DNA from 3 places in the Kitasatospora sp. NBC_01266 genome. Region 3 is predicted to be linked to each of the others. Evidence: riboswitches for the same ligand, from Rfam matches in the RefSeq annotation. Region 3 holds a riboswitch; each other region holds the start of a gene.
What was found. A riboswitch is a leader RNA that binds a small molecule or an ion and turns the genes downstream of it on or off. The one in region 3 is predicted to bind magnesium.
Positions count from the first base shown of each region.

Region 1: it holds a riboswitch for magnesium, as region 3 does, so the genes downstream of both, OG403_RS29465 (NRAMP family divalent metal transporter) here and OG403_RS07190 (hypothetical protein) in region 3, are expected to answer to the same signal.
Region 2: it holds a riboswitch for magnesium, as region 3 does, so the genes downstream of both, OG403_RS17150 (NRAMP family divalent metal transporter) here and OG403_RS07190 (hypothetical protein) in region 3, are expected to answer to the same signal.

Region 1 covers NZ_CP108458.1:6,859,583-6,866,948, reverse strand. The annotation lists gene OG403_RS29470 (organic hydroperoxide resistance protein) at 157-570, shown strand; gene OG403_RS29465 (NRAMP family divalent metal transporter) at 680-2,329, opposite strand; M-box (ykoK) riboswitch at 2,598-2,775, opposite strand; gene OG403_RS29460 (DNA-binding protein) at 2,908-3,474, shown strand; gene OG403_RS29455 (MFS transporter) at 3,527-5,020, opposite strand; gene OG403_RS29450 (winged helix-turn-helix transcriptional regulator) at 5,193-5,729, shown strand; gene OG403_RS29445 (ATP-binding protein) at 5,748-6,203, opposite strand; gene OG403_RS29440 (hypothetical protein) at 6,356-7,366, shown strand, end outside.
Region 2 covers NZ_CP108458.1:3,958,866-3,966,231, forward strand. The annotation lists gene OG403_RS17125 (transglycosylase domain-containing protein) at 1-469, opposite strand, end outside; gene OG403_RS17130 (MarR family transcriptional regulator) at 850-1,932, shown strand; gene OG403_RS17135 (MgtC/SapB family protein) at 2,170-2,895, opposite strand; gene OG403_RS17140 (winged helix-turn-helix domain-containing protein) at 2,923-3,330, opposite strand; gene OG403_RS17145 (hypothetical protein) at 3,346-3,627, opposite strand; gene OG403_RS17150 (NRAMP family divalent metal transporter) at 3,837-5,513, opposite strand; M-box (ykoK) riboswitch at 5,819-5,996, opposite strand; gene OG403_RS17155 (PKD domain-containing protein) at 6,316-7,366, shown strand, end outside.
Region 3 covers NZ_CP108458.1:1,621,623-1,628,988, reverse strand. The annotation lists gene OG403_RS07195 (glycoside hydrolase domain-containing protein) at 1-1,263, opposite strand, end outside; gene OG403_RS07190 (hypothetical protein) at 2,268-2,606, opposite strand; M-box (ykoK) riboswitch at 2,875-3,053, opposite strand; gene OG403_RS07185 (ADP-ribosylglycohydrolase family protein) at 3,152-4,198, opposite strand; partial or broken gene OG403_RS07180 (DUF6508 domain-containing protein) at 4,196-5,050, opposite strand; gene OG403_RS07175 (superoxide dismutase) at 5,341-5,943, shown strand; gene OG403_RS07170 (DUF4873 domain-containing protein) at 6,072-6,350, shown strand; gene OG403_RS07165 (DUF6629 family protein) at 6,436-7,116, shown strand; gene OG403_RS07160 (hypothetical protein) at 7,229-7,366, opposite strand, start outside.

The sequences.
Region 1 (7,366 bases), 5.2 Mb from region 3:
CCTCAAGGATACAACTCGATCGCGCATCACTTGGTTGCGCACAACTGAATCGCGTGCCATGCTGGTGGAGCGGCCGAACCACTCGGCCGAACACCACTCGGCCGGCCCACCCGGGCACCCCGCCGGGTGATCGACGACGGACGAAGGACGATTCCGATGGATGCGCTGTACACCGCTGCCGCCACCGCCAACGGCCGAGAGGGCCGCACGGTGAGCTCCGACGGCCGACTCGACCTCCAGCTCGCGTTCCCGGCGGCCCTGGGCGGCAACGGCGAGGGCACCAACCCCGAGCAGCTCTTCGCCGCCGGCTACGCGGCCTGCTTCGCCAGCGCCCTGGGCGCGGTCGGCCGGGCCGCGAAGATCGACACCAAGGACGCCTCGGTCACCGCCGAGGTCAGCATCGGCAAGGACACCGACGGCGGCTTCGGCCTCGCCGTCACGCTGCGGGTCGAGCTCCCGGACAGCCTGCAGGGCGAGCAGGGCCAGGCACTGGTCGAGCAGGCGCACGCGTACTGCCCGTACTCCAAGGCGACCCGCGGCAACATCCCGGTCACCGTGGTCGTCGAGTAGGCACGCGCAGCTCGCTCGGGTCTGTCGAGGCGCCCACCGGGCCGAACCTGACGGTTCGCCGTCCCGGGGGCGCCTCGCCCGTTTCCGAGCCGACCGCGCGGTCCGTTCTTCAGTGGCCGAGCGCGGTCCCGACCAGCTTGACGACCACCAGGATCAGCGCGATGAACAGGTAGCCGCGCAGTGCGCCCATGCCGACCTTGCGGCCGGTGGACATCACCGGGCGGGTCAGGGTCTCCAGCGGCGGCATCCGCCAGTCTCCCGCAGCCTCCGACGGAGAGCTCGCGGCAGTGCTGGTTCCGAACCTGCGGGTGAAGGCGAAGCCGGCGACCAGGACACCCACCACACCGCAGCCGGCCATGATGTCCAGGATCTGCCGCGAGGTGATGTCCGGGAAGAGCACCGAAGCGGTCAGGATCACCGACAGCGTCACCAGCACCCCCACCACCGCCGAGGTGAACGCGTTCACCTTGGGCCCGTTCGACCACGGCCCCAGCACCTGCTTGTCATTGCACAGCAGCAGCAGGAACACCGACGCCGACGGCAGCAGCACACCCGCCAGCACCTGCACACCCTGCGTCAGCAGACCCAGCGTGTGGTCACTGGACGCCAGCACGATCGCCGCCGCCGCACACACCAGACCCGCATACACCGCGTAGAACCCCTTCGCCCCACCGACCCCGCGGTGCAGCGAGTGCTTCATCCCGAACACATCACCGATCGCATACGCCGTCGACAGCGACACCGCGAACGCACCGATGATCGACGCGTCCAGCAACGCGATCGCGAACAGCACCCCGACCACCTTGCCACCATGGTCCGCCAGCCCCTTCGCCACCGCACCCGCGTCCGTGAAGTTCCCGAACCCGTCCGTACCCGCGAACGCCGCCGCCGTGAAACCCATCATCGCCGCCGCACCCACGACCACGATCACGATCCCGATCCACAGATCGGCCTTCTCGTACTTCATGAACCGCGGCGTGATCCGCTTGTCGATCACATACGACTGCTGGAAGAACAACTGCCACGGCGCCACCGTCGTCCCCACGATCGAGATGATCAGCAGCATCACCGTCGCCAACTGCCCCGTACCACCCGGCATGTCCGGCACCACGAAGTCATGCGCCAGCTGCGAGGTCCTCGGGTGGACCATGAAGTAGATCGGCACCAGCAGCAGCGACCCCGCGCACAGCGCCACCGCGATCCGCTCGAAACGCTGGAACGACCCCGTGAACGCCGAAGCGATGATCACCGCCGCCGCCAGCACCACCGACGCCACCTTCGGCAGCCCCAGATACCCCGCCGCCAGCGTCACCCCGATGAACTCCGTCACCAGCGTCAACCCGTTCAGCAGGAACAGGTCGATCACGCTGAACGCGCCCCAGAACTTCCCGAACCGCTCCAGGATCAGCCGCGCGTGCCCCACACCGGTCACCGCACCCAGCCGCAGCACCATCTCCTGGTTCACGTACAGCACCGGAACCAGCAGCAGCAGCGTCCACAGCAGATGCGTACCGTAGTTCTGCCCCGCCTGGCCGTACGTCGAGAACGCCCCGGCGTCGTTGTCGCCGACCATCACGATCAGACCCGGACCGACAATCGCCAGCAGCGTCTTCAGCTTCGCCGACAGACCCTTGCGGTCAGCCGTGTCATCCAGCCTGATCGTGCCCAGCGCACCCTTGATATCGCCCAGGTGCGCATCATCCAGCACCGCGCTGCGCGCCGCCGGAACCTTCGAGTCGAGTGTCACGTTGGTGGTCATGGTGAACCTCCCTCAGCCCCCAACGATTCAGGGGGAGTTCGGGGGCACGCGGCAGCAGACCTCGGAACAGGTGCCCGCACCTGTACGGGTGAAGCTTGCCGAGGTGGTTACCGCGAGCCGAAGAAGTACGAGGACAAGCGGGGGTAGGGGCAACTGTGGCCCGGACTACTGCAATCCATGAGTCTGTCTCTCGCCTCCTCCCGGCCGGTGCGCGCGACGGACCGCTGCGCATGACGACACGGCAAGGAGCTCGCCGGCCCCGAGGACCAGCTCACCCCAACTCGTCAGAGCTTTGGCACTTCACGGCGTGATCCGACTCGGTTGAGCCGGAAGCCACTTGGGATCAACCCTTAGGTCGGGAAGATCTGTCCTGATCCGGAGCGTCTCTCGACGGTTGGGATCAGTGGCCTGTGTCCGTGAAGACGCCTCACCGAACGAGGTGCCTTCTTCATTGAACGCTAATCAGCATAGACCCGCGCCCACATCGAAGCGCCCGCGATTACCAAACTTTGACTGATGAACAGGTTGTTCACAAGTGAACATTGACAACTGATTGAAGCCTCGACCAGAGTGCTGACATGGCATCAACTCACTCTGCCGATCCGGTCGGACCCGTCGATCCGTTCGCGGTGCCGGATCCCGACCAGGCGCGGGCCCAGCGCGAGTACACCTCGCTCTTCCGGATAGCCGAGCGGCACGCCGCCACCGACGAGCAGCGCCGACGCCAGGTGCACCCCGCGGTCCTCGCCCCGCACGAGGCGATCCGTCTGGTCAGCCTGCTGCTCAGCGGCACCGCGACGGCCGAGGCGGGCGAGCCGGAGGTGGACCGCAGCGACATCCTGGCCGCGCTCAGCCTGGTCCCGCTGGCCCGGGCCGAGATGGACGACCTGGAGGCCGGACTGCTCGGGATGGCACGCGGGCGCGGACTCACCTGGCAGGAGGTGGCGTTCGGTCTGGGCCTGGGCACCCCGCAGGCGGCCCGCCAGCGGTACGAGCGGCTGGCCGGGCGCTCGGCAGTCGCGGCAGCGGCTTCGTCACCGGCACCGGGGGCGGGAGCGGGGGCGGCACCGGGGGCGGGAGCGGGGGCGGGGGCGGGGGCGGGGGCGGGGGCGGGAGCGGGGGCGGGGGCGGCCGCGACCGACTGACCGCGACCGGGGAGCTGTCCGCCCGGCGGGCCGGGAGAGACAGCGGCCGCCGCTACCGGCGGTGGCCCGCCGTCCGGCCTCCGGGCCGGGCCGCCGCGCGGACCCAGAGGGCGATCACCGCGCCGAGCAGGCAGAGGGCCACCGCCACCACGATCGCGCGGTCGGCGCCCGCGGCCGTCGCGGCGGCCGGCCCGGCGGCTGAGTGGGCGGAGCCGATCAGGGCCAGGGCCAGGGCGACGCCGAGGGCCGAACCCAGGTAGCGGGCGGTGTTGTTGGCGCCGGAGCCCATGGCCGCGCGATGGGCCGGCACGCTGCTGACGGCGAGTCGGGCCAGGGCCGCGTTGAGCACGCCGCTGCCCAGACCGGCCAGCGCCAGGCCGGGGACCAGCCGGGGCCAACCGGCGTCGGGCGTCAGCCCGTAGAGGGCGGCCTCACCGAGCGCGCAGGCCAGCAGGGCGGCGGCCAGCTGGGTGATCGGGGTGAACCGGTCGGCCAGCCGACGGGACTGCAGGGCGGCGACCACCGACAGGCCGGACCAGATCGCCAGCACCAGCCCGGCCACCAACGGCGTCTCGCCGAGCGCGCGTTCCAGCACGGTGGGCAGGCAGCTCATCAGGCCGACGATGGACAGACCGGTGAAGAGCGCGCCCGCCCCGGCGGCGATGAAGCCGGGGTCGCGGAAGAGCCCGAGGTCCAGCATCGGCTCGGCCACCCGGGACTCCACCAGCGCGAACGCGGCCAGTCCGGCCACCCCGAGGACGAGCAGCACCACCGGGACGGTGCGCAGCCAGCCGGTGCGCCCCTCGGCCAGACCGGCGACCAGCGCGGCGGTGCCGGCCGCCAGGGTGAGGGCGCCCAGTGGGTCGAGGCGGCGCGGCCGGTCGCTGCGGGACTCGGTGAGGCAGCGCACGGCGAGCCCGGCGAGCAGCAGCGCCAGGAGCGCCAGCAGCGCGTAGACCGCACGCCAGCCCGCGAGTTCGGCCAGCAGCGCGGCGTAGACGGGGCCCACCGCGATGCCGAGCCCGACCGCCGCGCCCCAGCCGCCGAGCGCCCGGACCCGGGCGGGGCCGACCGGGTAGGCCTGGCTGAGCAGGCCGAGACTGGGTGCGAGCAGCGCGGCCGAGGCGCCGCCCTGGAGCACCCGGGCGGTCACGAAGACGGCGGTGTCGGGGGCGAGCGCGGCCAGCGCGGCGGACGCCGCGAGGAGCAGCGCGCCTGCCACGAACACCCGCTTGCGGCCGTGGTCGTCGGCGACCCCGCCCATGATCAGCAGCAGCGCGGTGAGTCCGAGCAGCGCGCCGGTGAGGATCCAGGTCTGCGCGGCGGGACCCGCGTGCAGGGCGGCGGCGGTGGGCGCCAGCGTGGTGGTCGGCAGGGTGTAGGCGATCAGCACCAGGAAGGTGCCGTAGCAAGCGGTGAGCAGGGTCGGGCGCGGGCCTCGCTGGCCACTCGGGTCAAGCGCGCCGCGCGAGGCGGCCGACGGGCCTGGGCCGGCCTGCGCCGACCGGTCCTGCACGGGCTGGTCCCGCACAGGCTGGTCCCGCACGGGCTGACCGTCCGTCAGGACGTGCGGACGGGGACTCTCCGGAGACATCTGCGACCACCTAGGTCTGGTGAATGAACTCACTCGGGCACAGTAGGTCTGGTGAATGAACCGACCCGTCCCCCAAGCTACACCATCGGTCTGTTCATTGAACCGACCGAGTACACTCGCTCCCATGGCGCTCGGAACGGACTACGCCCAGCAGGACTGCTCGCTCGCCCGCGCCCTGGAGGTGGTCGGCGAGCGGTGGAGCCTGCTCATCGTGCGCGACGCCTTCTACGGGGTTCGCCGGTTCAACGACTTCCTGGCCCATCTGGACATCCCGCGGGCGGTGCTCACCGCGCGGCTGCGGAGCCTGGTCGAGGCCGACGTGCTGCGCAAGGAGCCCTACCAGGACGCCCCGGTGCGGTACGAGTACCTGCTGACCGAGGCCGGCCTCGAACTCTGGCAGCCGGTGCACGCGCTGGCCCGCTGGGGCGAGCGGCACGCCGCCGAGCACCCGTCGATCACCGTCTTCACCCACGACGTGTGCGGCAACCGGATCAGTCCGGTCGGCATCTGCGTCCCGTGCGGGGTCGCGGTCACCCCGGCCCATGTCGTCATGCGGCCGGCCCCCGACGGCCGGCGCAGCCAGCGCACCGACCCGGTCTCGCTGGCGCTGACGCGGCCCCGGCCCCTGCTCACCCCCGTGCTGACCGAGGGGCCGCACTGACGCCGGGCACCGGGTAGGTCACACCGAGCGCACCACCAGCGACGGGCAGCGAGGGCCGACCGGCGCCGCCGGCACCGGCGCGGCGGCGAAGGCGAAGCGGACCACCTTGCCCCACTCGCTCGGCTCCCAGCCCCAGCTGTCCGCCAGCGCCTGGACCAGCGCCAGACCGCGTCCGGAGGTCAGGTCGTCCGCCGGGCAGAGCACCATCGGCGCACGCCGGGACCGGTCGGCAACTTCCACCATGAGCTGCCGACCGGTCCAGCGCACCGTGACCCGGCACTCCCCGCCGCCGTGCTCCAGCGCGTTCGTCACCACCTCACTGGCGCACAGCCGCAGGTCCCCCTGTGCCTCCAGGGCGAGCGGCACCCCCCAACCCGCGGCCACGGCAACGATCCGGTCACGAGCTCGCCGAACGGCACTGGCATCAGCGGTGACCTGGAATTCATCCGACAGGGGACGGTACTCGCGCTCCATGTAGGGCATCTCCTCGTCGATCCAGGGAGCGGCCGAACCATGGTTCCGCCGTCCCCGAGCGGCTGATGCACAGTCAACCGACTTACGCCCGAGAAGAGAACGGTTCATGCTGGGCTCAGCCGTGAACGACGTGAATCAAGCAAGGGGGAGCTATGACACGCACGCCGAACAGACAGCTGGCCGCCCTGCTGGCCGAGGCCCGCTGGGGCAATGACCAGCTGGCCCGCGCGGTGAACCGGATCGGCCGCAGCGCCGGTCTGGAGCTGACATACGATCACTCTGCGGTCTCGCACTGGCTGAAAGGCGTCCGTCCCAAGCCGGCCGTCCGGCCGGTGGTGGCGGAGGCCTTCGCCCGGCGGCTCGGCCGCCCGGTCACCTCGCAGGAAGCGGGCTTCGGCCCGGCACCGGCCGGCAGCACGCCGGGGGGCGATCTGGCCGACCTGGTGCGCAGTGACATGGACCCGTCGCGCCGGAGCATGCTGACCGCCGGGCTCTACTCGGCCGCGATGCTGGTCCCCGGCTACACCGAACTGGCCCAGCGGCTGGACAACGCCAACCAGGAGGTGCGGGCGGGGCGCACCGTGCGGATCGGCGAGAGCGAGGTGGAGACGGTCCGGGCGATGACGGAGCGGATCGCGGCGATCCTCGACGAGTTGGGCGGCGGTCACGCCCGACCGATGAGCGCCGCGTTCCTGGCCAACACGGTGATGCCCTGGCTGCAGGCGGACGGCACGCCGAAGGTGAAGAAGTCGATGCTCGCCGCCGCCTCCGACCTGGTCTACCTGACCGGCTGGATGGCGATGTACGAACGTGCGCACGGTCTGGGCCAGCAGTACTTCACCGAGGCGCTGACCCTGGCGCAGGACGGCCAGGACCACGTCACCTACTGCCGCACCCTGCGCGGCATGGCGTTACAGGCGGCCAACCTGGGCTACGGAGCGCGCGCGCTGCAGTACGCGGATGCCGCCGCCGAGTGCGCACCGGCCGCCGGCCCCCGGCTGACCGCGTTCCTGCGCGGCCAGCAGGCGCACGGCGCCGCCATGGTGCGCGACCAGCGCCTGGCCTTCGCCCGGCTGGGCCAGACCGAGGAGGCGCTGTCCAAGGCCGACGGGCGCAACGACGCGGTCGGCGGCTACGACTGGTCGGCGTACCACTTCCACGTC
Region 2 (7,366 bases), 2.3 Mb from region 3:
CGGCCTCGTCGACGAAGACGTTCTTGACGTACTGCTGGGTCAGCGTGGAGGCGCCCTGGGTGCCGCCACCGCTCGCGTTGCTGTCCAGCGCCCGCGCCAGGCCCTTGGGGTCGATGGCGCCGTGCTGGTAGAAGCGGTTGTCCTCGATGTCGACCAGCGCCGACTTCACCAGCGGGGATATCTGGTCACTCGGCACCACGGTGCGGTCGCGGTCGTAGACGGTGGCGATCACGCCGTTGTTCGCGTCGTAGATCGTGGAGGCCTGGGAGAGCGGCGGCGTCTTGAAGTCGCTCGGCAGACTGTTGAAGTTGTCGACCGAGGCCTTCGCGCCCAGGCCAACTCCGCCTACGAACGGAAGAGCCATGCCGGCCAGCAGGACACCGGCCACGCCGCTCGCACCGATCAGGCGGACGCCTGAGGAGAGCAGCACCAGTGGACGGGAAGCGCGGGAAGGGGACTTCGACACCATGGCATCGACCGTACGTTCCTACACTGGGAAAATGGTAAGGGTATTTTCCGCAGCTCGTAACAGTACGGTCACAGTGCTGTTCTGAGCTGCCTTCAGGGGGTCGCGGGAGGCCTCAGGAGACCCCGCGAGGCAGCGGCGGTAGGCGTCGCGGCACCCCGAGCTTCGGGCTTCGAGACCCGAGCGCTCTCACTGCGGAACGGTGGGTGGTACATATCCCGCCCACCCACCCAATGCTCTTGCAAGCCGATGAGTATGACTTATTGTCATCAGTTGGCAACTGCCAGCGATCGCGGTGTACGGTTCGCGCAAAGAAGCAACCCCCGCCGGTGCACCAACACCGAACGGGGGTCTGACCGACACGAATCGAGCCGATCGATCCAGTGGCTACTCACCATGCTATCGCCGCCCCCGGCTACGGCAAGCGGTCCGCGCCGTCGCAATACCCGAGCGGGCCGGACGACTTCGCTCACCTGCCCGACCGCGAGGCCGAAATCGCCCGCCACATCGACGGCCTGCCCGAAGGCGCGGCCGTCGACATCAAGTCCCTCGCCCGCGCGCTCGCCCGCTACGGGCAGCAGGCCGTGAGCACCGTGCTCCGTGCGCTCATCCGCAAAGGCCACCTGCGCCGGGTGCGCGAGACGGTGGGCGACGGCCTGACCCAGTGGGTCTCCCGGACGTACTTCTCGCGCACGCCGCGCAGCGCCACCTGGTGGGAGAAGTTCCTCAACGACCGCGAAAGCAGTGGGCGCACGGACCCCGCGCCCGCGCCCCCGGCGCGCTCCTTCTCCTACCGGGCGCTGGCCTCGCTGGCCGCCGCCGACCGGCGGATGATGCTCTCGGCCGCCGAGTGCGCGGAGTTGGAGGCGCTCGCCGCCGAGTGGTTCGCGCGCGGAGTGACCGTCGAGCAGTTCCGCTTCGCGATGACCAACGGCTTGCCCGCGACCGTGCAGTGCCCCGGTGCGTTCGCGCGCAAGCGGCTGATCGACCGGCTGCCGCCGGCGCGGGACACCGAGCCGCAGCCGCCGTCCGAGCGGCTGACGGAGTGCCAGGGCTGCCACCGCCCGGCCCGCCCGACCGCGCTGCGGGACGGGCTCTGCCGCAGCTGCTGGGAGGAGGAACCGGCACCGGGCGAGGGCCGGGCAGGCGACAGCCGGGCAGGCGACAGCCGGGCAGGCGACAGCCGGGCAGGCGGCCAGGAACAGGAGACACCGACCGGGATGATCGCCGGGATCCGGGCCGCGATCCGGGAGCGCAGAGCGCCCCGAGAGGTCAGCCCTGCTGCCGGGCCGCCGCCACCAGCAGCTCCGACGCCGCCTCCGGCAGGTCCAAGTGCCCGGAGATCCACGACGCTTCATGACCGGTACGGGCCAGCACCCACGCGGTCTGCAGCCGCCCCAGCGGACAGCCGGCCAGGTACGGCCGCACCGCCTCCAGCGGAAAGCCCGCCAGGCTCTCGGCGGTGAACCAGTCGTCGGCCGCCCCCGCAGCCGACCCCATGACCGGCTCCACCGCCGGCTCCACCGCCGACTCCCCCGCCAACTCCCCCACCACGACCGCCCGGCGCCGCCACCGCCGGAACGCCGCCAGTCCGCCCCGCACGCTGCTCCACACGTCCGCGCCCCCTGCCTCGCGCCGCGCCGTCGCCCGGTTCACGCCGGCGCCCGGTTCACGCCAACGCCTGGTTCACGCCAACGCCTGGTTCACGCCAACGCCTGGTTAACGTCCTCCTCCTCGTCCAGGTGCCAGTGCAGATCCCGCACCCCCGGCTCCAGCGAGAGCCGGGAGATCACCTGCTCCAACGCGCTGGCCACGTCACCGCTGACCGAGAGCGAGGCGCGCAGGCTGGTGGTCTCCGGGGTCTCCCGGCGGGCCCGCAGGCCGGTCGGGGTGAGGCCCGAGCTGGTGAGGGCCTGGAGCAGCAGGGCCCGGATATGGGTCTCGGAGCTGCGGTCGCAGCGCAGGTGCAGGTTGGCCTCGACCACCGCGTCGGGGTCGGTGCCGGCGGCCGGGACCCGGTCGAGCAGGCGTCCGGCGGGACGGCCGACCACGTGGACGGCGATCACGGCCAGCGTCCCGATCACGGCGAAGCCGTACTTGCCGGAGGCGGCCAGCACCCCGGCGGCGGCCGAGCACCAGAGCGTGGCAGCGGTGTTGAGGCCGCGCACCCCGGCGCCGTCACGCAGGATCACGCCACCGCCGAGGAACCCGATACCGGAGACCACGTAGGAGGCCACCCGGGTCGGGCTGCTGGTGTCGCCGACGGCCTCGCTGTAGAGCACGAACAGGGTGGCCCCGGTGGCGACCAGCGCGTTGGTGCGCAGGCCGGCCATCCGGGCCCGCCACTGGCGTTCGACCCCGATCACGGCACCGCACAGGACGCCGGTACCCAGTCGGAGCAGGAAGTCGAGGGTGGACAGGGCGTGCATGAAGCACCTCCTCGGGGATCGCTGGGGTCAACGGGTGCGGCGGTGGTCAGGCCCGGCGAAGGCCGGGTCGAACTTGTAGCCGATCTGCCGGACGGTGGTGATGGCGTCGCGATGAGCCGGGCCGAGCTTACGGCGGATCCGGGCCACATGAGTGCTGACCGTCCTGGTGTCGCCGAGATTCGGGCGGCCCCAGACGGCCTCCATCAACTGGCTGCGGGAGAGCACCCGCTTGGGCTGGGCCATCAGGTGGGCGAGCAACTCGAACTCCAGGTAGGTGAGGTCGAGCCGCCGCCCGTCGACGGTGGCAGTGCGCTGGTCGATGTCGACCACCACGCCGACCGCCGTGAGGCGCCGGGTCGGCGCCTCCACCATGGGAGCAGTCGCGGTTGGATTGTCGGAGAAGATCAGCTGAACCCTGGGGTAGTGCAGGGGCATCGAAACGTCTCCTTCTCAGCTCTCGGCGTGCCAGGCGGCTTCGAGGTGGACGGTCCCGGCGCGGTCGGTGACGGCGTGCCACTCGGCGGCCAGCCGCACGCGCTGCCGCTGCGGAGCGGCGGTGGCGCGCGGCGCCGGGGGCCGGAAGGTGTGCAGCACCGGGCTGTCGAGCGGGCTGTCGGCCAGCCGGCGCAGCAACTGCGCCAGGAAGGTCCGGACCCGGACGGTGCCGCCGAGGCCGATGGCCGGTCGCGGTCGGGCCGCCGGGAGCGCGGTGTGGAACGTGAAGACGGACACGGGGAGCTCACCTCCGTGGACGGCGTGCGCGCACGTCACGCGCACGCGGGCATGGCGAAGCGAACGCTTCGCGCGATTGAGCGTGCGTCAGTTGAAAGGCAGGAGGAGCTGTTGAACGGCAGGGTTGGAGGCCGGGACGAGTTGGGCCGGGGAAGGCGGCCCCTGTCCGGCCGGCCGGGACCGGGCGGCCGGACAGGGCGCCTCGGCCGTCAGTGGCCGAGCGCGGTCTCGACCAGCTTGAAGACGACCATGACCATCGCGATCAGCAGGTAGCCGCGCAGTGCGCCCATGCCGACCTTGCGGCCGGTGGACATCACCGGGCGGGTCAGGGTCTCCAGCGGCGGCATCCGCCAGTCGTCGCGGCCCGTGCGGTCCTGGGGGCACCCCCGGCCGGAGGCTGGGGGAGGGTCCTCGGCGGTCGCGGTCCGCTTGCGGGTGAAGGCGAAGCCGGCGACCAGCACACCCACCACGCCGCAGCCGGCCATGATGTCCAGGATCTGCCGCGAGGTGATGTCCGGGAAGAGCACCGAAGCGGTCAGGATCACCGACAGCGTCACCAGCACCCCCACCACCGCCGAGGTGAACGCGTTCACCTTGGGCCCGTTCGACCACGGCCCCAGCACCTGCTTGTCATTGCACAGCAGCAGCAGGAACACCGACGCCGACGGCAGCAGCACACCCGCCAGCACCTGCACACCCTGCGTCAGCAGACCCAGCGTGTGGTCACTGGACGCCAGCACGATCGCCGCCGCCGCACACACCAGACCCGCATACACCGCGTAGAACCCCTTCGCCCCACCGACCCCGCGGTGCAGCGAGTGCTTCATCCCGAACACATCACCGATCGCATACGCCGTCGACAGCGACACCGCGAACGCACCGATGATCGACGCGTCCAGCAACGCGATCGCGAACAGCACCCCGACCAGCTTGCCACCATGGTCCGCCAGCCCCTTCGCCACCGCACCCGCGTCCGTGAAGTTCCCGAACCCGTCCGTACCCGCGAACGCCGCCGCCGTGAAACCCATCATCGCCGCCGCACCCACGACCACGATCACGATCCCGATCCACAGATCGGCCTTCTCGTACTTCATGAACCGCGGCGTGATCCGCTTGTCGATCACATACGACTGCTGGAAGAACAACTGCCACGGCGCCACCGTCGTCCCCACGATCGAGATGATCAGCAGCATCACCGTCGCCAACTGCCCCGTACCACCCGGCATGTCCGGCACCACGAAGTCATGCGCCAGCTGCGAGGTCCTCGGGTGGACCATGAAGTAGATCGGCACCAGCAGCAGCGACCCCGCGCACAGCGCCACCGCGATCCGCTCGAAACGCTGGAACGACCCCGTGAACGCCGAAGCGATGATCACCGCCGCCGCCAGCACCACCGACGCCACCTTCGGCAGCCCCAGATACCCCGCCGCCAGCGTCACCCCGATGAACTCCGTCACCAGCGTCAACCCGTTCAGCAGGAACAGGTCGATCACGCTGAACGCGCCCCAGAACTTCCCGAACCGCTCCAGGATCAGCCGCGCGTGCCCCACACCGGTCACCGCACCCAGCCGCAGCACCATCTCCTGGTTCACGTACAGCACCGGAACCAGCAGCAGCAGCGTCCACAGCAGATGCGTACCGTAGTTCTGCCCCGCCTGGCCGTACGTCGAGAACGCCCCGGCGTCGTTGTCGCCGACCATCACGATCAGACCCGGACCGACAATCGCCAGCAGCGTCTTCAGCTTCGCCGACAGACCCTTGCGGTCAGCCGTGTCATCCAGCCTGATCGTGCCCAGCGCACCCTTGATATCGCCCAGGTGCGCATCATCCAGCACCGCGCTGCGCGCCGCCGGAACCTTCGAGTCGAGTGTCACGTTGGTGGTCATGGTGAACCTCCCTCAGCCCCCAACGATTCAGGGGGAGTTTGGAGGCACGCGGCAGCTATCCCCGCTACGAACAAGCGCCAAGGAGCGCGCCAGGGCAGCACTGAGCCGCTGATGGCGCGTCAGATCGAAAAGCGCGTAGCGAAGGTGGTTACCGCGAGCCGAAGAAGTACGAGGACAGGCGGGGGTAGGGGCAACTGTGGCCCGGACTACTGCAATCCATGAGTCTCTCGCCTCCTCCCGGCCGGTGCGCGCGACGGACCGCTGCGCATGACGACACGGCAAGGAGCTCGCCGGCCCCGAGGACCAGCTCACCCCAACTCGTCAGAGCTTTGGCACTTCACGGCGTGATCCGACTCGGCTGAGCCGGAAGCCACTTGGGATCAACCCTTAGGTCGGGAAGATCTGTCCTGATCCGGAGCGTCTCTCGACGGTTGGGATCAGTGGCCTGTGTCCATGAAGACGCCTCACCGAACGAGGTGCCTGCAAAACCTTGCCTAGCTTAGCCCTGTTCCACCCGAACGCTTGCCGCATTTACTAAACCTTGACCAAAGGGCCCTGGACACGTGGGGAAGTCCAGGTCACCGAGCGCCACCCGGGCTTCCGGCAGGCCAAGGCTTCGCCACGCGGCGATCAAGGCGGTCAACCGCCGTCCGCGCAGTGAATCGCCAGCTCAGGGCCGGGTTTCCCGACATCCGGGAGGCGCTCGTAACGGCGTGACAAAGATGAAGATCAAGAGGAGGATGTGCCCGGCTTCCGCCACGTGCGTAGAAGCCTCCAGCATCCGGTCCACAGGGGGTCCTCCGTGCGCCAGCGTCATCTCGCCGGCCTCGCCGTCGCCACCGTCATCGCGCTCGGGGCCGGTCTGCCCGCCCCGGTCCTCGCGGTCGCCGACGGTGCCACGCTCTTCGTCAACCCGGTCTCGGGCTGCACCGACACGGGCAGCGGCACCCAGGCCGCGCCGTTCTGCACCATCCAGGCCGCCGTCGATGCCGCCCAGCCCGGCCAGACCGTCCAGGTGGCCGCGGCCACGTACCGCGAGCAGGTCACGCTCACCCACTCGGGAGAGCCGGGCAAGCCGATCACCGTTCGCGGCGGCGACATCCGCAACGGCCTCAGCACTCTGCCGCTCGTCGGCTTCGACCCGGGCGGCACGGCCGCAGACCACGGCTTCGTCCTCAACGGCGTCCACGATGTCACGATCACGGGTCTCGGTATCCGTGGCTCCCTCGGTGCCGTCCAGTTGGCCGACACCCAGCTGGTGACCCTCGACGGCAACATCATGGGCGGATCGACGTCCGGCCCGCAGACCGCCGGCATCCACCTCAGCGGGACGACCGCCTCCACCACGATCAGCCGAAACATCGTCAGGGGCCTTGCCCGTACCGCCATCGTCGTCGACGCCGGCGTCACCGGCACCATCCTCACCACCAACGCCGTGGACAACCAGGCAGGCGGCGCCGGCATCCAGATCACCGACGCCCCGGGCACGGTGATCACGAGCAACACCGTCAGCTCGGTCTGCGGCCCGGCCATCGGCCTGCTCGGCAACTCGTCCAAGGCCGTGGTCGAGAACAACGTCCTCGCCACCGGCTTCGACACCGGCAAGAACGCCCCCGCCTGCGACCCGAGCCAGGGCACGGCCAAGCTCTCCGTCTCCGCGGACTCGGTGCCGGGCACCGTCGCCGACTACAACCTGGCCGACCCCTTCGGCAACGCGCCGGTCTACAACTGGGCGGGCACCAGCTACGCCACCGCGGCCGACTTCACCAAGGCCGTCCCGCAGCAGGGCGCCCACGACATCACGGCCGATCCGCACTACTCGGGGAACCCCGACACCGCTCTCCCCATCGGCT
Region 3 (7,366 bases):
GCCGAGGAAGAACTCGGAGGACTGGGACGGCGGCACGTTGGTGACCTGCACGTCCAGGTAGTCCTGGTCGATCCCGATCGAGTAGCCGCCGTAGGTCTGGTCTGCGGACGGCGAGGCGTACTGGTGGACGCGCTGGTGGTTGGCCCAGTAACCGGCCGGAATGGCCGAGTCGTTGGTGTCGGCCACGCCGTTCCAGTTGGCGTCGAACACCACGTCGGGCATGGTGTAGCCGCTGTTCCCGGCGTTGGCGACCAGGTCCTTCATGCCGGAGTTGGAGCTGCTGTAGACGCCGGAGTTGAAACCGTAGGCGTGCAGCTCGTTGGTCCAGGCGGTGAGGAAGGCGAGCACCGAGCCGGTGTACGTCGACTGGTAGCTCTCCATGTCGTAGTACAGCACGCTGCCGGGGGCGAACCCGAGCGTCGTGGCCTGCTGCACCGCGTCGTCCGCGGCGTTGGCGCCCTGGGTCGCCGGATTGGTGATCCCGCTGGCCTGCACGCCGACGTACAGCGGCATGAAGTGCCAGCCGCTGCTCTGTTGCTGCTGGACCCAGGAGGCCGTCAGGTTCGTCTGGCTGCAGGCGCGGTTCGAGCCGCCGATGTAGATGCCGATCGCCCGGTACGGGGAGGCGGACATCCAGGCGTTCATGGTGTCGCTGCTCGGCGCCTGGCAGGCGTCGAAGCCCTGACCGGTGTAGCTGGTGGCGGAGGCCGGCACGGTGGCGGCGGCGGACAGGCTGGAAGCGGCGGCGCTCCTGGGCGCGGCCGCCAGCATCCGGGGCGCGGCGGCCTTGGCGGACCGGCCGCTCGGCGCCGTGGTGGGCAGCCCGGCGCCGGCGATGATCTGACGGATCGACTGCTCGTCGGTGTCGTACGTACCGGTCACCTGAACCGTGGCGTCGGCCGCGTCGATCTCGTGGCCGGTCGCGTCGACCTTCGTGCCGACCGGCGTACCGCTGACGGTAGGTTCGACGAGCAGGGCCTCGGTGCGGCCGATCAGATGCGCCGGGCAGTTCTGCTCGGTGCCCGGCTGCCCGAGGTAGATGGTGTGCTGGTCGAACCGGACGCACGCGTGCGGATCGGCCGTCAGATCCACCACCGTCCATCCGGAGGGAACGTGGAACACGTGGTTCTGGTAGGACACGGCCTTGGTGTCCGAGGTGCCGGATGCGGCCTGCGCTGATCCGACGGCGGTCAGCGACGCGACGAGCGCGGCTGTCGCGGCGACCGCGTAGCGGCGTCGTCCGGTAGTGAGGCGAGAATTCACACGGGTCTCTCTGACAGTGGTGACGGTCGTCCCGCCGGGGTGCGGCGGGCCGGCGGACGCCACCGGCGCAGCGGCCGGCGGCGGTTACGGACTGGCGGACCGACCATCCGATCGAATCGTCGGCACGACAGTTACTCAGGATGCTAGTGCGACGCTCGGACATGTCGTGACGGCACCCGCCGAATCGGCCTGCCCGAGCGGTCGTGGCGGCCGCCGGCCGACAGGTGCGCTCGGCCCGCGGCTGCTTCTGGTCAGTCAGATCGGTTGCTGATCACGGAAGTCCACCGACATCTGGAACCCCCCGAGCGGTACGGAGACCGCCAGGCGAACAGTCCTTCTCAACGTTCCTCATCCCCCTGTGCCATCGATCAGCTCTCGTGATCGATGCGGAACACAGTAGCCGGGGCGGTCGTCACGATCCGAACCTCCCCCCGGGCTCCGGCGAGAGGGAACCGGGGACGCTCCGGCCGCGACTCACCGCGCGGTCCCGCGCCCGGGTAATCCAGTTGTCGATCGCCGTCCGACCCGGCACAGTCGCGGACTGTGCGCCGAAACGAATACGTGGGGCCGATGGCGTTGCGTGCGATGCAGAGCCTGGCCGGCCGGGTGTTCCCGGAGGCCGGCTGGCGGCACTCCGGCGACCTCGCGTGGGCGGCCGCCTGCGCGGATTCCGCTCCCGACACCCGCCCCACCGCAGTCTGGTCCACCGGCGATATGACCGTGGCCTGGGGCTGGCTGGAGTCGCCCGGAGAGCTGACCATGCAAGTCGACCCGGCTCATCCGGACCTCGCCGACCAGGTGCTGGCCTGGGCACGCCGGGCCACCGGCTCCGCCCGGCCCAGCGTGACGATCGGCGCGCACGAGACACACCTGGTGGCCGCGCTGACCGCGCACCGCTTCGAAGAGGACACGGACGGCCCGTTCTTCGCCTGCCTCGGACGACCGCTGACCGATCTGCCGCCGCTGCTCACCCCGCCCGGTGGCACGGATGAGCCCACCGCCCCTCAGCTGCGGGGCGGCATGACCCCGGGGCCGGCCGGGCCCGACAGTTCGGCGTGCTCGGCGATCGTGCGGGCGGCGGCGGTGGGGAGGTCGAGGTGCTGGGCGAGCCAGTCGGGGCGGTGGCCCTGGAGGGAGAGCAGGTAGGCGGTCTGCACCCGTACGTCGTAGGCGACTTCGGTCGAGGTGGTGGTCGCGAAGTCGTTGGGGTCGAGCAGGTACAGCTGCGGTACTCCGTCGCGCAGGGTCAGCCGCAGGCAGCCGCGTACGGTGCCGGACGGGGCGGGCGTGGCGGCCGTGGCGCCGGAGCGGCGGGTGGGACGGCTGGACATCAGGGTGGTCATGGGTGTCAACCTCCGGAGGCTCAAGGGCTGTTGGAGGGCACGCGCGGAGCCGGCGGGCTGCCGTGAAGCGCGCGGGGCGCAGCCGGGGGCCGGAGTGCGGGAAGGGGTCAGCGCGTGCCGGTGCGGAAAGCGGACAGGCGGGTGCGGGGCCTACTGTGACCCGGACTACTACTGCTCGAATCCATCGCTGTCGCCTCCTTCCGGCCGGTGCGCGAACTGGTGCGCCTGATCGACACGGCAAGGAGCGGACCGGCGCGCACGAGCCGCCGGCACACCCCAACTCGTCAGAGCTTCAGCACTTCACGGCGTGATCCGACTCGCGGGAGTCGGAAGCCACTTGGGATCAACCCTTAGGTCGGGAAGATCTGTCCTGACCCTGGGCGTCTCTCGACGTCGTGGGGTCAGTGGCCTGTGTCCGTGAAGACGCCTCACCGAACGAGGTGCCTTCTGCACAACTTCCGCCACTATAGACCGCCGAAGTGGACACGCGAGCCGGCCGAGCGACTTCCGAGCGACTTCCTGACGCGCTGCCCGCCGGACAGCGCCTAACGGCTCCCGTCCCAGAGCGCGCCGAAGGAGAGCAGCTCGTCGCGGTGCTCGATCCGCCGCACCCACTCCTGCGGCCAGGCGTCCGCGCCGAGATACGCACCGGCGAACGCGCCGGTCAGGCAGGCGATCGAGTCGGAGTCGCCGGAGGAGTACGCGGCCCGGCGCACCGCCGCCACCGGGTCGTCGGGCAGCAGCAGGAAGCAGAGCAGACCGCCGGCCAGGGCCTCCTCGGCGACCCACCCCGCGCCGGTGGCCAGGCAGGGGTCGGCCTCCAGGTCGGGAGCCGCCAGCGCGGCGTCCAGCCGGTCGAGCACCGCGAGGCAGTCGTCCCAGCCCCGGGCGATGAACGCCTGGGCCGAGGGGTCGGATGCCCGCGCCACCAGGTCGCCGAGCCAGAGGTCGTCGTACCCGGTCCGGTTGAGGTTCGCGTAGCTGCGCAGCAGACCGGGCAGTTCGGCCGGCGCCGCGCCTTCGGCCAGCAGCCACACCGCGTGCGCGGTGAGGTCGCTCGCCGCCAGCGCGGTGGGGTGGCCGTGGCTCAGCGCCGCCTGGAGCTGTGCGGCGCCGGATCGCTGACGCTGCGTCAGATTCGGCACCAGTCCGATCGGGGCGACCCGCATGTTGGCGCCGCACCCCTTGGAGTCGATCTGGCTGGCCTCCTGCCAGCGGCGGTCGGGCTTGGCCAGCAGCCAGCAGGCCGTCAGACAGGTCTGGCCTGGGGCGCGGTTGTTGTCGGGCGACTTCGACCAGTCGACGAACTCCTCACGCACCGGCCGCTCCAGGCGCAGCGGGGCGAGCGTCCCGCGGTCGAGCGCGGTGCGCAGGCCGCGTGCCAGGGCCAGCGTCATCTGGGTGTCGTCGGTGATCAATGCGTGCTTCGGCAGCGGAAGTTCGCGCCAGTGGGGCCAGTGTGCCTCGATCAGCTCGACGGTCTTGAACTCGGTGGGCTTCCCCAGGGCGTCCCCGATCGCCAGCCCGAGCAGTGCCCCGGTCGCGGGCCTGCGCACCGCCCGGGGCGCGGGGCCGGCCTCGTACCAGGCCACCAGGGCGGCGGCGATCGCATACAGCGTGCCGTCCAGGTACGCGGTGGCGATGGTGCCGTCGCTGAAACGCTCGCCGCGCACCACCGCGGTCGCGGCGCGCACCGCGTCGCCCGGGGTGTAGGTCTCCTCCCAGCTCAGTTGCGGCAGGGGGAAGTTGATCCAGGCATAGCTGGGCGTGACCGCTCCCACGGTCGACAGCAGCCCGGTGAGCAGGTTCACCCGCTCCCCGTAGGCGGGGTAGGGGAATCCGCCGGCCGGCGCCGTCCAGCGGACGTCGTCGTCCTCGACCGTCCAGTCGCGCACCGCCGCAGCGAGCCGCAGCCAGGCGTCGGCCCGGTGGCGTCGCAGCCGGGCGAGCAGCGCCGCGTCCCCCGGGTCCCAGGCGGGGTCGGCCGGCTCCGGGCGCGGGGGCGCGGGGCGGAGCAGCCGGTGCATCCGGGCGTACTTCAGCCGAAGCCGGATCCGGGTCGCCGGGTCCAGCGCCGCGAGGCGCTCGGGGTTCGAGTTGTGCGCGAGGTCGGCTTCCTTGATCGCGACCGCGCCGGGGGTCGACCTGATCCGCGCCGCGTACTCGCGCGGGTCCTCCCCGGGGCGCTTGGTCAGCGCCAGGACCAGCTCCTTGGTGTGTGCGGAGAGCGGCGCCGAGGCCAGCCACTGCGGCGACAGCGCGGCGTCCTCGATCGCGTCGTGCAGCCAGGCGGCGGCGATCTGCTCCTCGCTGCCCTGGGAGCGAGTCACCCGTGCCGCCACGGCGGCCAGGTGCTCGGCGTACGGCCGACCCGCCTTGTCCAGCTGTCCGGCGTGCGCGCGCCGGGCCACCGCTTCGACCTCGGCCAGACTCAGAAAGACCATCAGCGCACTGTACTACCGCCACTTTTGCCGACCGGGACGGACCGGGGGCGGGCCGGGGGCCGACCGGACGGTGGACCTGCTGGTGCGGAGCCGGCCCGTGCGTCCCGGCGGGCGCCGGTTGGGAAGACGATCGTCAGTCAGGAAGGACCCGCGCCCACGGGGAGTGCTGTCCACGGCTGACGGGGGCCGACTCCGCGTTCAACATGCTGATGCATGCTGGACGCTATTGCAACTCTTACGCAATAGTGTTTCCAGGCATGATCATCACCTCTGAAAGGGGCCGTGTCCTGATGGGCACCTACTCGCTTCCCGACCTGCCGTACGACTACTCGGCACTGGAGCGCGCGATGAGCGCCGAGATCCTGGAGCTGCACCACTCCAAGCACCACGCGGCCTACGTCAAGGGCGCCAACGACACCCTGGAGCAGCTGGCCGAGGCGCGCGCCAAGGAGCAGTTCGGCAGCCTGGTCGGCCTGCAGAAGACGCACGCCTTCCACCTCTCGGGCCACGTGCTGCACTCGCTCTTCTGGGAGAACCTCTCCCCGGACGGCGGCGACCGCCCCGACGGCGCGCTCGGCACCGCGATCGAGCAGCACTTCGGCGGCTTCGAGGCGTTCCGGGGGCAGCTCACCGCCGCCACCGTCGGCGTCCAGGGCTCGGGCTGGGGCCTGCTGGCCTGGGAGCCGCTGAGCCGCAGCCTGGTCGTCGAGCAGGTCTACGACCACCACGGCAACGTCGGCCAGGGCACCACCCCGCTGCTGGCCTTCGACGCCTGGGAGCACGCCTACTACCTGCAGTACCGCAACGTCCGCCCCGACTACGTCGAGAAGCTCTGGGACGTCGTCAACTGGAACGACGTCGCCGCCCGCTTCGCCGAGGCCGCCGCGGCCTGACGCGGCGCCGGTGGGCCGGCTGCCGGTGCGGCGGGCGCGGGCGCTCGCACCCGCCGCATCGGCCGCATCGGCAGCCGGAGCGCGCTGCCCGGCGTGCGACCGGGGCGTGCAGAGCCGAGACTGGCGGCGTGACCGATGACGTGTATCGAGGATGGGCGACCCTGATCGACCGGGGTTTCGAGATCGTGGTCCACGCGGACCTGGCCGTCCGCCGCTCGCCGGACGGCGGCCAGGGCTGGGGTGGGCACCTCCAGGCGGACCGGGAGGAGGACTTCGAGCTGATGGCGAGGGTCGGCGACGGGCGGCTGCGGTTGCCGGACGGCACCGAGGCGGACTTCGCCGGGGACGACAACGAAGTGGGTTCCGGCGGCCTGTCCATCGCCGGCAGCGGACCGGCGCCGTTCTGAGCGGCTGCGGCTGAGCAACTGGGCGGCTGAGCTGGTCCGGTCGCCGGGCTGCTGAGCCGCCGTCAGGGAGCTTCGGGAGGCCGGGATGTGCTGGAGTGCCGAGGCGGACCTGGTCGCGGGCACCGCGGTGGCCGGGCTCGGGCTGCTCTGCTTGGCGCGGGTCCGGCGGCCGCGCGATCTGCCGCTGGCGGCCGTCCCGTTGCTGCTCGGCGTCCATCAGCTGACCGAGGCCGCGGTCTGGCTCGGCGTGGACGGCCGGATCGGTGCCGCCCCCGCGCTCTGGGCGCGCACCGCGTGGGCGGTGATCGCGCTGCCGCTGCTGCCGGCCCTGGTCTCGGTGGGTGTCTGGTGCGCCATGGGCCCGCCCGGCGCGGCGGGCCGCTCGGCCGCCGGACAGCGGCGGCGGGCCGGCTTCGCGCTGCTCGGCGTGACGGTCGCCGTCCTGCTGCTGGCGGCCCTGCTGGCGCACCCGGTGACCGTCCAGGTGCACCACCATCTGCTGGCGTACGGGACCGGGATCCCGTACGCCCCGGTGCTGGTGACCGGCTACCTGCTGGCGACCGTGGGCGCGCTGGTGGCCGGCGGCGACCGGCTGCTGCGGCTGCTCGGCTGGCTGGCCGGCGCGGCGGCCGTGGTGTGCGCCCTGCTCTGGCGGCTGGCCTTCGTCTCGACCTGGTGCGCCCTGGCCGCGCTGGTCAGCGTGGTACTGCTGCGCTGGGTGGGTTCGCGGGCGGGCAGCGCGGTTCCGGCGGCGCAGCGCAGGTAGTGCCCGGTCGGTGGCACGGACGAAACCCCGCTGCCGAGCGCCCGCTGACGGTCCGTGGCCGAACCGACATACCGTCAGGCGCGCTGTCAGCGGGCGGTCGGCAGCGCCGCCGTCAGTCCGACGCGCTGTGCTCGGCGTGCGCCACCTGGGCGAGCAGCCGGTGGGCCAGGTCGCGTGCCTCGGCCGGGCTCAGGCCGGCCCAGACCTTCGAACGGCCGCCGCGTTCGGGGCCGACGTTCAAGGTGATCCG